Regions from separate parts of the Actinacidiphila glaucinigra genome, predicted to be linked through region 2. Evidence: riboswitches for the same ligand, from Rfam matches in the RefSeq annotation. Region 2 holds a riboswitch; each other region holds the start of a gene.
What was found. A riboswitch is a leader RNA that binds a small molecule or an ion and turns the genes downstream of it on or off. The one in region 2 is predicted to bind S-adenosylmethionine.
Positions count from the first base shown of each region.

Region 1 (3,265 bases), 2.5 Mb from region 2:
GTCGACGGCGTACCGGATCGCCTGCCGTACGTCGGCGTCCTTCAGGACCGGCCGGGAGTTGTTGAGCCCCAGACCGAACACGACGCCCGGGTTCGCCCGGCGCTGCAGCGTCACCTGACCGCCCTTCAGCGTCGCCTCGTCCGCCCTGCCGACGCTGCCGATCGCGTCCACCTGGCCGGACCGCAGACTGCCGGCCCGCACCCCCGCCTCGGGCACCACCTTGAACACCAGCCGGTCCAGGTACGCCTCGCCCTTCTTGCGCCAGCGCGGGGAACCCCATGCGTACCCCGTGCGCTTGGCCAGGGTGATCGACTGGTTCTGCACGTAGCGCTCCAGCACGAAGGGCCCGGAGCCGACCACGCCCTGGCTGCAACGGCGCTGCGGGGTCCTCTTCACGCTCGCCGACGACTCGATGCCCAGCGAGTGCGTCGACGTGGCCTGGAGGAACTGCGCGTTCGGCTTCTTGAACCTCACCCGGACCGTGAGCGTGTCGACCGCGCTCGTGCTCTCGACACCGCTCAGGTATCCCTGGGCGAGGATGGCGAGGGCGCCGAGCTTCGGGACGGCGTCGAAGTTGTCCTTGACCACCTGCGCGGTCAGCGGTGATCCGTCGCTGAAGGTGACGCCCGGTCTGAGGTGGAAGGTGAACGTCGTCGCGTCCGGGCTGACCTCCCAGCTCTCGGCCAGCCACGGCACGATCCTCCCGGTCTCCGGGTCCTGGTCGGTCAGGGAGTCCACGACCTGGCGCAGCGAGTAGATGGTGTCGTTGCTGCCGACCTGCTGCGGATCGACGCACCCCGCGTCGGAACCCACGGCGAAGGTCAGGGTGCCACCGGGCCGGGCCCGGCCGGTACCGGCGCCGGGATCGCCGCCGCTCGGCCCGCAGGCGGTCAGCAGGATGCCGGCGGTCAGAAGGGCGGGCAGAGCCGTCCACCGGGTGGATCGGGAACGCTGATGAGCTGTCACGGAGGGTTCTCCTACTCGTGTCACCGCACACCGGGCCACGCGAGCCGTGGCCGTGCACGGACGTGCCGCCCCGCCGGGCACGACGCCGCGACGGATCAGCGCTGGTCTGAAGGCCTTGGGGAAGGGAGGGGTCCGGTGGCGCGGGACGACGCACCGGACACACCTGCCGGGAGGTACGGAAGGCAGTGGCCGTGGCCGGCGGGGGAGGTCAGCCGGCCGGGCGGATCCGGATCAGCCCGGACACAGGCAGCCGGTGAAACGCTGCAGATCGATGTGGCGGCGGCGGGAGAGGCCGCAGAACAGCGTCGCCGCCGCGAGGGAGGCACTCAGGTCGCTGTTGTGGCGCATGCCGGTCCTCCCCTTCTTCGGGCCCCGCCCACGGGCCACGCGCTTGCGGAATCGCGGGTGATTCCGCCGGGCTTTCACCTGGAGCCTGGAGCCTGGAGCCTGGAACACCCCACCGCGCCGGACGGTTGCCGGTCAGGCGGCCGGTGCGTGACGCTGACGCTCGATGATCCCGTGGCCCGGTCAGCCCGCCGCGCGGTGGGCGGACACGGTACGGCGGGCGAGCGGTTCTCGCAGGCCGAGGTGGGAGCGGAGCGTCGAACCGGTGTACCCGGTGCGGTAGACGCCGCGTTCCTGCAGTTCCGGAACGAGCAGGTCGACGATGTCGTCGAGACCGTCCGGGATCAGGTAGGGCGTGACGTTGAAGCCGTCGATAGCCCCGTGCCGTACGAAGTGGGCGAACTTGTCAGCGAGGCCGGAGGGCGTGCCGACATGGCCGCGCTGGGGGCCGAGCGCGATGACGGTCTCGCGCAGCGACCAGCCGTGTGCCTCCGCCTTGGCACGCCACTCGGCGACCACGACGCGGGGATCGGTCACGCGCCGGGCACCGAAGGAGCCGTCGTTCTCGCCGACCACCGGGTCCTCTTTCGGTAACGGCCCGTCGGCGTCACGCTCCGACAGGTCGATGCCCCACAGCAGCCCGGCGATTCCCAGCGCCGTGGCGCGTGTGACCTGCTGCGACCGTATCCAGTGCTTCTTCTCCCGCGCCTCCTCCTCCGTGGCGCCGATGATGATCTCCGTGCCGGGCAGGATGCGCAGGTCGTCCTCGGGTCGCCCGGCCGCGCGCAGCCGCCGCCGGATGTCCGCGGCGAAGGCCAGCGCGTCGTCGAAGTCGGTGCCGTGCGCCGAGAAGATGACGTCGGCGTTGCGGGCGGCGAAGTCGCGACCCTCACCGGAGTCCCCCGCCTGGAAGACGACGGGGTGCCCCTGGGGGCTGCGCGGCAGGGTCGGAGTGAGGTCGACGTCGAACTGCGCCCCTTGGTGGCGTACGCGGCCCACGGCGCCCGGCACCGCCCAGGCGGGCGCGGACGCGGAGCCCGCGACGGCACCGTCCTCCCAGCCGTCCCACAGGGCGCGGGCCACGGTGAGGAACTCCTCGGCGCGCCGGTAACGGTCGCCGTGGTCGAGGTAGCCGCCGCGGCGGAAGTTCGCGCCGGTCCAGGCGTTGTCCGTGGTCACCACGTTCCACCCGGCGCGGCCTTCGGAGAGCAGGTCGAGCCCGGACAGGCGGCGGGCCAGGTCTGCGGGCTCGTTGAAGGTGGAGTTGGAGGTGCTGACCAGGCCGATACGGCGGGTGACGGCGGCCAGCGCGGCGAGCTGGGTGATCGCGTCCGGCCGTCCGGCCACGTCGAGGTCGTGGATGCGGCCGTCGACCTCGCGAAGCCGGAGCCCCTCGCCGAGGAAGAAGGCGTCGAACAGGCCCCGCTCGGCGGTCCGGGCGACCCGGCGGAACGAAGCGGGATCGATCTGGGAGCCGCTCTCCGGTGCGGACCAGACGGTCCAGTGGTTGACGCCCTGGAAGAACACCCCCAGATGCAACTGCGCGTGGGGCCGGGGGACGTCGAGAGGATCGGTGCGGGTCATCGGGCGTCCTCCTGGGCGGCCGCGGCGGCGAAACGGTTGGCGGGGCGCGCGAGACCCAGAGCCGAGCGCAGCGACGTGCCGGGCAGCGGGCGGGCGACGAGTCGCCGCTCGGCGAGGGCGGGCAGGACGAGCCGGGAGAGCACGGAGAGGTCCTCGTCCAGCACCAGCGGATGCAGACGCACGCCGTCGACGGCACCGCGCAGGTCGTGCAGCAACGCGACCAGTCGCTCAGCGGATCCGACGTGCCGCAGCCGGCCCCGGTCCGTCCACGGCGCGTGCCGCTCCAGGTCCGCGACGCGCTCGGCACCACTGGCCGCCGGGGTGTCGAGCGCGACCTCGACCTCCGCGAAGACGCGAGGTGTGCCCGCGG
Region 1 is NZ_CP109144.1:8,806,633-8,809,897, forward strand. Features, by position in the region: gene OIE69_RS39980 (ABC transporter substrate-binding protein) at 1-966, opposite strand, end outside; gene OIE69_RS39985 (putative leader peptide) at 1,198-1,314, opposite strand; SAM riboswitch class IV at 1,349-1,484, opposite strand; gene OIE69_RS39990 (NtaA/DmoA family FMN-dependent monooxygenase) at 1,495-2,895, opposite strand; gene OIE69_RS39995 (LLM class flavin-dependent oxidoreductase) at 2,892-3,265, opposite strand, start outside.
Region 1: linked by a shared signal. The riboswitch ahead of OIE69_RS39985 (putative leader peptide) and the one ahead of OIE69_RS28565 (aminotransferase class V-fold PLP-dependent enzyme) in region 2 are both predicted to bind S-adenosylmethionine.

Region 2 (3,265 bases):
CGTCATCGCCGGCACGGGCGCGAAGGTCGTCAAGCACGGCAACCGCGCGGCCAGCAGCGCCAGCGGTGCCTCCGACGTCCTGGAGAAGCTCGGCATCAACCTCGACCTGCCCGCCGGCCGGGTGGCGGAGGTAGCCGAGGAAACCGGGATCACCTTCTGCTTCGCCGCGAAGTTCCACCCCGCGATGCGGTTCGCCGCCCCGGCCCGCCGCGACCTGGGCATCCCGACCTCCTTCAACATCCTCGGCCCGCTGACCAACCCGGCCCGGGTGGGCGCCTCCGCCGTGGGGTGCTTCGACACCCGGATGGCCGGTCTGATCGCGGGTGTGCTGGCCCGCCGCGGCTCCTCCGCGCTGGTGTTCCGGGGCGACGACGGGCTGGACGAGCTCACCGTCACGGCCACCTCCCAGGTGTGGGTGGTGCGGGACGGGAAGGTCGAGCAGGAGTCCTTCGACCCGCGCGACGTCGGCATCGAACTGGTGCCGATCGAGGCGCTGCGGGGCGCGGACGCCGCATACAACGCCGACGTCGCCCGCCGGCTGCTGGCCGGCGAGACCGGCCCGGTCCGTGACGCGGTGCTGCTCAACTCGGCGGCCGCGCTGGTGGCGCTGGAGGGTGCGGGTGGCCGGCTGACCGACCGGATCGCGGCCGGGATCGCGCGGGCGGCCGAGTCGGTCGACTCCGGGGCGGCCGCACGGACGCTCGAGCGGTGGGCCGCGGCCACGCAGGCCTGACCACGAGAACCACCACGGAGGGCCGGGGCCGTTGCCCCGGCCCTCCGTGCTGTCCGCCGCTGTTCCGTCCGACCCCGTGCCGTCCGACCCCGTGCCGTCCGACCCCGTGCCGGCCGCTCCCGGGCGGGCCGTCCGGGATGCGGACCGCGGCTTGCGGCGAGGTGCCCGTGTGGCATGATGCTGCGCAGGTCACGAGTGACAGCGAAACGGCCCCGGCCCGCTGTCCGGCAACCCTCCTTCCGTGGCGGGGTGCCCCGGGTGATGACCAGGCCGCAGGCAGCGAGGTCTGCGGCAAGCGCGGTCAGAGGAGTTCCTCCATGAGCAAGCGAATGCGCTAGGGCCTTTCCCGGCCCCCAGCCGCCTCCCCACCCTCCCCGGGCGTCCGCCCGTCGTGCCGAGGGCTGTTCCGTCATCACTGACGTTCCTTCACCCACGCCTGCTCCCAGGAGACTTCGCCATGTCGCTGCGCCCTGCCCTGCCCTCGTCCGTCCGCGCTCCGCTGCCCGTCCTGGGACGCGAGGTCCTCGTGCCGCTCGTGACCGGGGGCGAGGTGGGCTACGCCGCCCTCGACTACGCGGCCAGCGCGCCCGCGCTGCAGCGGGTCTGGGACGACGTGGCGGCCTACGCGCCGTACTACGGCAGCGTGCACCGGGGGGCCGGCTACCTCTCGCAGCTGTCGACCGACCTGTTCGAGCAGAGCCGCGCCACGGTCGCGGAGTTCCTCGGCTGTCGCCCCGGCGACCAGGTGATCTTCACCCGTTCGACCACCGACTCGCTGAACCTGCTGGCCGCCGCCGTACCGGCCGGCACGAGCGTCTTCGTCTTCGAGACCGAGCACCACGCGTCCCTGCTGCCGTGGCGGGAGGCCGACGTGACCTACCTCGGTGCCCCCCGCACCCCGGCGGAGGCCGTGGCGACGCTGGAGCGGGCACTGGCCGCCCGGGCGACGGACGGACCGGCGCTGGTCTGCGTGACCGGGGCGTCCAATGTGACCGGTGAGCTCTGGCCGGTGCGGGAGCTGGCCGCGGCGGCCCACGCCCATGGCGCCCGGATCGTGCTGGACGCGGCGCAGCTCGCCCCGCACCACCCGGTGGACATCGCGGAACTCGACGTGGACTGGGTGGCCTTCTCCGGGCACAAGCTGTACGCGCCCTTCGGCTCCGGCGTGCTCGCCGGCCGCGCCGACTGGCTGTGCGCGGCCGAGCCCTACCTGGCCGGAGGCGGCGCCTCCCGGCGGGTGGCCCGGAGTGCGGACGGCGGGGTGGACGTCGACTGGCACACCACGGCCGCCCGGCACGAGGCCGGCTCGCCCAACGTGATCGGCGCCTACGCGATCGCCTCGGCCTGCCGCGCGCTGACGGAGGCCGGGTTCGACCTGCTGGTCGAGCGGGAGCAGGCGCTGGTGGCCCGCGTGCGGGCCGGACTGGCCGAGGTGCCCGAGGTCAGGGTGCTCTCGCTGTTCGGCGACGACGCCCCCCGGGTCGGTGTCGTCTCCTTCGTCGTCGAGGGCTGGAACAGCTCCCACTTCGCGGCGGCGCTCTCCGCGGAGTACGGGATCGGCGTCCGCGACGGCCTCTTCTGCGCACACCCGCTGCTGCGCACCCTGCTCGGCGCCGCCGACCAGGAGCCGGGCGAGTGCGGTGCCCCCGAGGCCGCCCCGGGCGAGCTTCCGGAGCCTTCGGTCGGGGGCGCCCCCGCGCTCAACGCCATCCGGGTCTCCTTCGGCGCGGGCACCCCGGACGAGCACGTGGAACGCTTCGTCGACGCGGTGCGGGAGCTGGTGTCGGACGGGGCCAAGTGGCGTTACCGGACCGAGGACGGCCGCTGCGTGCCGGACCGGGACCAGGCCTGAGCGGCCCGGCCCCGGTGCGCCGTGCCGGGCGGACCGGTCAGGCGTCCAGGCCGATGGCGAAGGCCGTCTCCAGGTCGTGCTGGGAGTAGGTGCGGAACGCCACGTGGGTGTCGGTGGCCTCGACGCCGGGGATCTTGCTGATCCGGCCCGGGATGACGTCCGCGAGCTCGTCGTGCCGGGCCACCCGCACCATGGCGACCAGGTCGTACGTCCCCGTCACGGAATAGACCTCGCTGACGCTGTCGAGCGCGGCGATGGACTCCGCGATCTCGGGGATACGGTCGACGCTGGTCTTGATGAGCACGATCGCGGTGATCACGGCTGTGGGTCTCCTTGGCTCGCCCTGGCTGCGGGCTCAAGCTTAGGCGTTGCGCGACAGCACACCCACGTGCACAGGAAGCCGCAGACGAAGCCGGTGATGTGGGCGAGGTAGGCCACCCCGGGACCCGTCTGCTGGATCTCGCCGGCGAGCCACTGCAGGACGAACCAGAAGATCAGCACCATCCAGGCCGGGAAGCGCAGCGGCAGGAAGAAGAGGAAGGGGAAGACGCTGGTCACCCGGGCCTTGGGGTAGAGGTAGAGGTACGCGCCGAGCACCCCGGAGATCGCCCCGGACGCGCCGACCAGGGTCTGCGTGGAGGAGGTGTGCCCGAGCGCGTAGCCGTACGTCGCCACGTAGC
Region 2 is NZ_CP109144.1:6,351,792-6,355,056, forward strand. Features, by position in the region: gene trpD (anthranilate phosphoribosyltransferase) at 1-733, shown strand, start outside; SAM riboswitch class IV at 921-1,037, shown strand; gene OIE69_RS28565 (aminotransferase class V-fold PLP-dependent enzyme) at 1,191-2,585, shown strand; gene OIE69_RS28570 (Lrp/AsnC family transcriptional regulator) at 2,623-2,904, opposite strand; gene OIE69_RS28575 (rhomboid family intramembrane serine protease) at 2,901-3,265, opposite strand, start outside.

Region 3 (3,265 bases), 1.3 Mb from region 2:
CGGCCGGGACCTCGGCCCGGCCGCCGGTGTAGGTGCGGAGGATGGTCGGGATGCGGACGGTAGCGCTCATGATGCGGGGTTCACCTTCAGTCTGGGTCAGCCGGTGCGATGGGTCAGCCGGCCAGGCCGGCGGCGCGGAACGCGTCGAGGCTCGGGCGGATGGTGGCCGTGGGGCGTGAGGTCGGGGCGACGGCGTCCAGCGTCTTGAGCCCGTCGCCGGTGTTGAGCACGACGGTCTCGCCGGCCGGGTCGAGCTGCCCGGACTCGATGAGCTTGCGCAGCACGCCGACCGTCACACCGCCGGCCGTCTCGGCGAAGATGCCCTCGGTCCGGGCGAGCAGCTTGATCGCGTCCACCACCTGCTCGTCGGTGACGTCCTCTACGGCGCCGCCCGTGCGCCGGGCGATGTCCAGCACGTACGGGCCGTCGGCCGGGTTGCCGATGGCGAGCGACTTGGCGATCGTGTTCGGCTTCTGCGGGCGCACCACGTCGTGGCCGGCCTTGAAGGCGGTGGAGACCGGGGAGCAGCCCTCGGCCTGGGCGCCGTAGATCCGGTAGGGCTTCTCCTCCACCAGGCCGAGCTCGATCAGCTCCCGCAGACCCTTGTCGATCTTCGTCAGCTGCGAGCCCGAGGCGATCGGGATGACGATGTTGTCCGGCAGGCGCCAGCCCAGCTGCTCGCAGATCTCGTACGCGAGCGTCTTGGAGCCCTCGCCGTAGTAGGGGCGCAGGTTGACGTTGACGAAGCCCCAGCCCTCGCCGATCGGGTCGCCGATCAGCTCGCTGCAGAAGCGGTTGACGTCGTCGTAGGTGCCCTCGATGCCGACCAGCTCGCCGCCGTAGACCGCGGCCATGACGACCTTGCCCTCCTCCAGGTCGTGCGGGATGAACACGCAGGAGCGGAAGCCGGCCCGGGCGGCCGCGGCGCCCACGGCGCCGGCCAGGTTGCCGGTGGAGGAGCAGGACAGCGTGGTGAGGCCGAAGGTGCGGGCGGCCTCCAGGGCGATGGCGACGACCCGGTCCTTGAAGGAGTGGGTCGGGTTGCCGGAGTCGTCCTTGATGTGCAGGCCGCCGGTGACGCCCAGTTCGCGGGCGAGGTTGTCGGCCTTGACCAGCTTGGTGAAGCCCGGGTTGAGGTTGGGCTTGGAGGCCACGTCCGCGGGGACGGGCAGCAGCGGCGCGTAGCGCCAGATGTTGTTCGGCCCGGACTCGATCCGCTTGCGGAGGGTCTCGGGGTCGCCGCTCGGAAGGTCGTACGCCACTTCGAGCGGCCCGAAACAGGCCTCGCAGGCGAAAAGGGGCTCCAGCGGGAAGCGCTCGCCGCACTCGCGGCAGGAGAGCGCGGACGCGGGGCCGAAGGCGGAATCGGTGGACGCGGATGCAACGGTCTGCGCAGCCATGTCAGGCGAGGCCCTTTCTCCTCATCTTCCTCACGGCGCATCTCGCCGTGAGACGGAATTGGCACCTTCCCCACCTGGACCTCGCGGTCGGCGGGAGGGTTGCCGGGGCTTCAACGGGCCGTTCCCTCTGCCCCTCTGGATGAGCGGTATGGCGCCGGGCGTACTGCCCGGGCATTTGTCGGACGGGGCGCGATCACCGTGGACATACGATGGTCGTGCCTCGTGTTCAAGACTGTAACCGACGACCTCGAACCTGGTCATGGGCCGTCCGTCCTGCGAGACGGGCAGAAACGGAGCAACCCGGTGCTCGACGAGGTGGCCGGCTGGCTGCAACGGCGGTCCTGGACCGCCGACCGCAGGCCGCTGCCGCAACTGCTCGCCGCCAAGCGCGCCGCGGGCGCGCGCGGCACGGTCAGCGTCGTGCTGCCCGCCCTCGACGAGGAGGCCACGGTCGGGGAGATCGTCGGGACGATCCGCCGCGAGCTGATGAGCGAGGCGGTGCCGCTGGTCGACGAACTCGTCGTGCTGGACTCCGGGTCGACCGACCGGACCGCCGAGGTCGCGGCGGCCGCGGGCGCGGTCGTCGTCCACCGGGACGAGGTGCTCCCGCGGCTGCCCGCGCTGCCCGGCAAGGGCGAGGTGCTGTGGCGCTCGCTGCTCGTGACCCGCGGGGAGATCGTCTGCTTCGTCGACTCCGACCTGCGGGAGTTCGACGCGCGGTTCGTGTCGGGGATCGTCGGGCCGCTGCTCACGGACCCGGACCTGCGGCTGGTCAAGGCGATGTACGACCGGCCGCTGGAGACCGGCGGCACGGTCGTCCCGGCCGGCGGCGGCCGGGTGACGGAGCTGGTCGCGCGGCCGCTGCTCAACCTGCACTGGCCGCAGCTGGCGGGGTTCGTCCAGCCTCTCGGCGGGGAGTACGCGGCGCGGCGCTCGCTGCTGGAGCGGCTGCCGTTCCCCGTGGGGTACGGGGTGGAGCTCGGGCTGCTGGTGGACGCGCTCAACACGGTCGGGCTCGACGCCCTGGCCCAGGTCGACGTCGGCGTCCGGCACCACCGGCACCAGGACGGCCAGGCCCTGGGCCGCATGGCGGCGGCGATCTACCGGACGGCGCAGATCCGCCTGGCGCGGGGCCATCTCGTGCGGCCCTTCCTCACGCAGTTCGACCGCGCCCCGGGCGGCGGTTTCGAGCCGCACGTCCACGAGGTCGCGACGGAGGAGCGCCCCCCGATGCGCACGATCCCCGAGTACGCACGCCGCCGCGCGGTGGCGTGACCCCGGGGCGGTATCTGCGCCGGACCGCGACGGGGCGCGGCCGGAAACCCCCGGCTGGGCTAGCTCGTACGTTTGCGATCAGGGATGCGTGGCTAGGCTGGCCGCATGGTCGCATCGCATGCCGCGCGCGTTCTGGTCGCGTCCAACCGCGGCCCCGTGTCGTACAGCCTCCGCGAGGACGGCACGCTCGCCCCCCGCCGCGGCGGGGGCGGACTCGTGTCGGGCCTGAGCGCCATCGGGCCGGACGCGGACGCCGTCTGGGTCTGCGCGGCCCTGGGCGACGGGGACCGGGCCGCCGTACTGCGCGGTGCCGGGGGCGCGGGCCGGCTGCCCACCGCCGACACCGGCGGCCAGCACGTACGGATGCTGGACATCCCGGCGGACACCTTCGCGTCGGCCTACAACGGCATCGCCAACTCGGTCCTGTGGTTCGTCCACCACATGCTGTTCCAGACCCCGCTGGAGCCCGTCTTCGACGAGGACTTCCGCGAGCAGTGGGCGGCGTACGTGGCGTACAACGCCGCCTTCGCCGACGCGCTCGCCGACGAGGCGGCCCAGGGCGCGGCCGTGCTGGTGCAGGACTACCACCT
Region 3 is NZ_CP109144.1:5,031,241-5,034,505, reverse strand. Features, by position in the region: gene OIE69_RS22605 (ubiquitin-like small modifier protein 1) at 1-70, opposite strand, end outside; gene thrC (threonine synthase) at 114-1,400, opposite strand; SAM riboswitch class I at 1,419-1,546, opposite strand; gene OIE69_RS22595 (glucosyl-3-phosphoglycerate synthase) at 1,704-2,675, shown strand; gene OIE69_RS22590 (alpha,alpha-trehalose-phosphate synthase (UDP-forming)) at 2,781-3,265, shown strand, end outside.
Region 3: linked by a shared signal. The riboswitch ahead of thrC (threonine synthase) and the one ahead of OIE69_RS28565 (aminotransferase class V-fold PLP-dependent enzyme) in region 2 are both predicted to bind S-adenosylmethionine.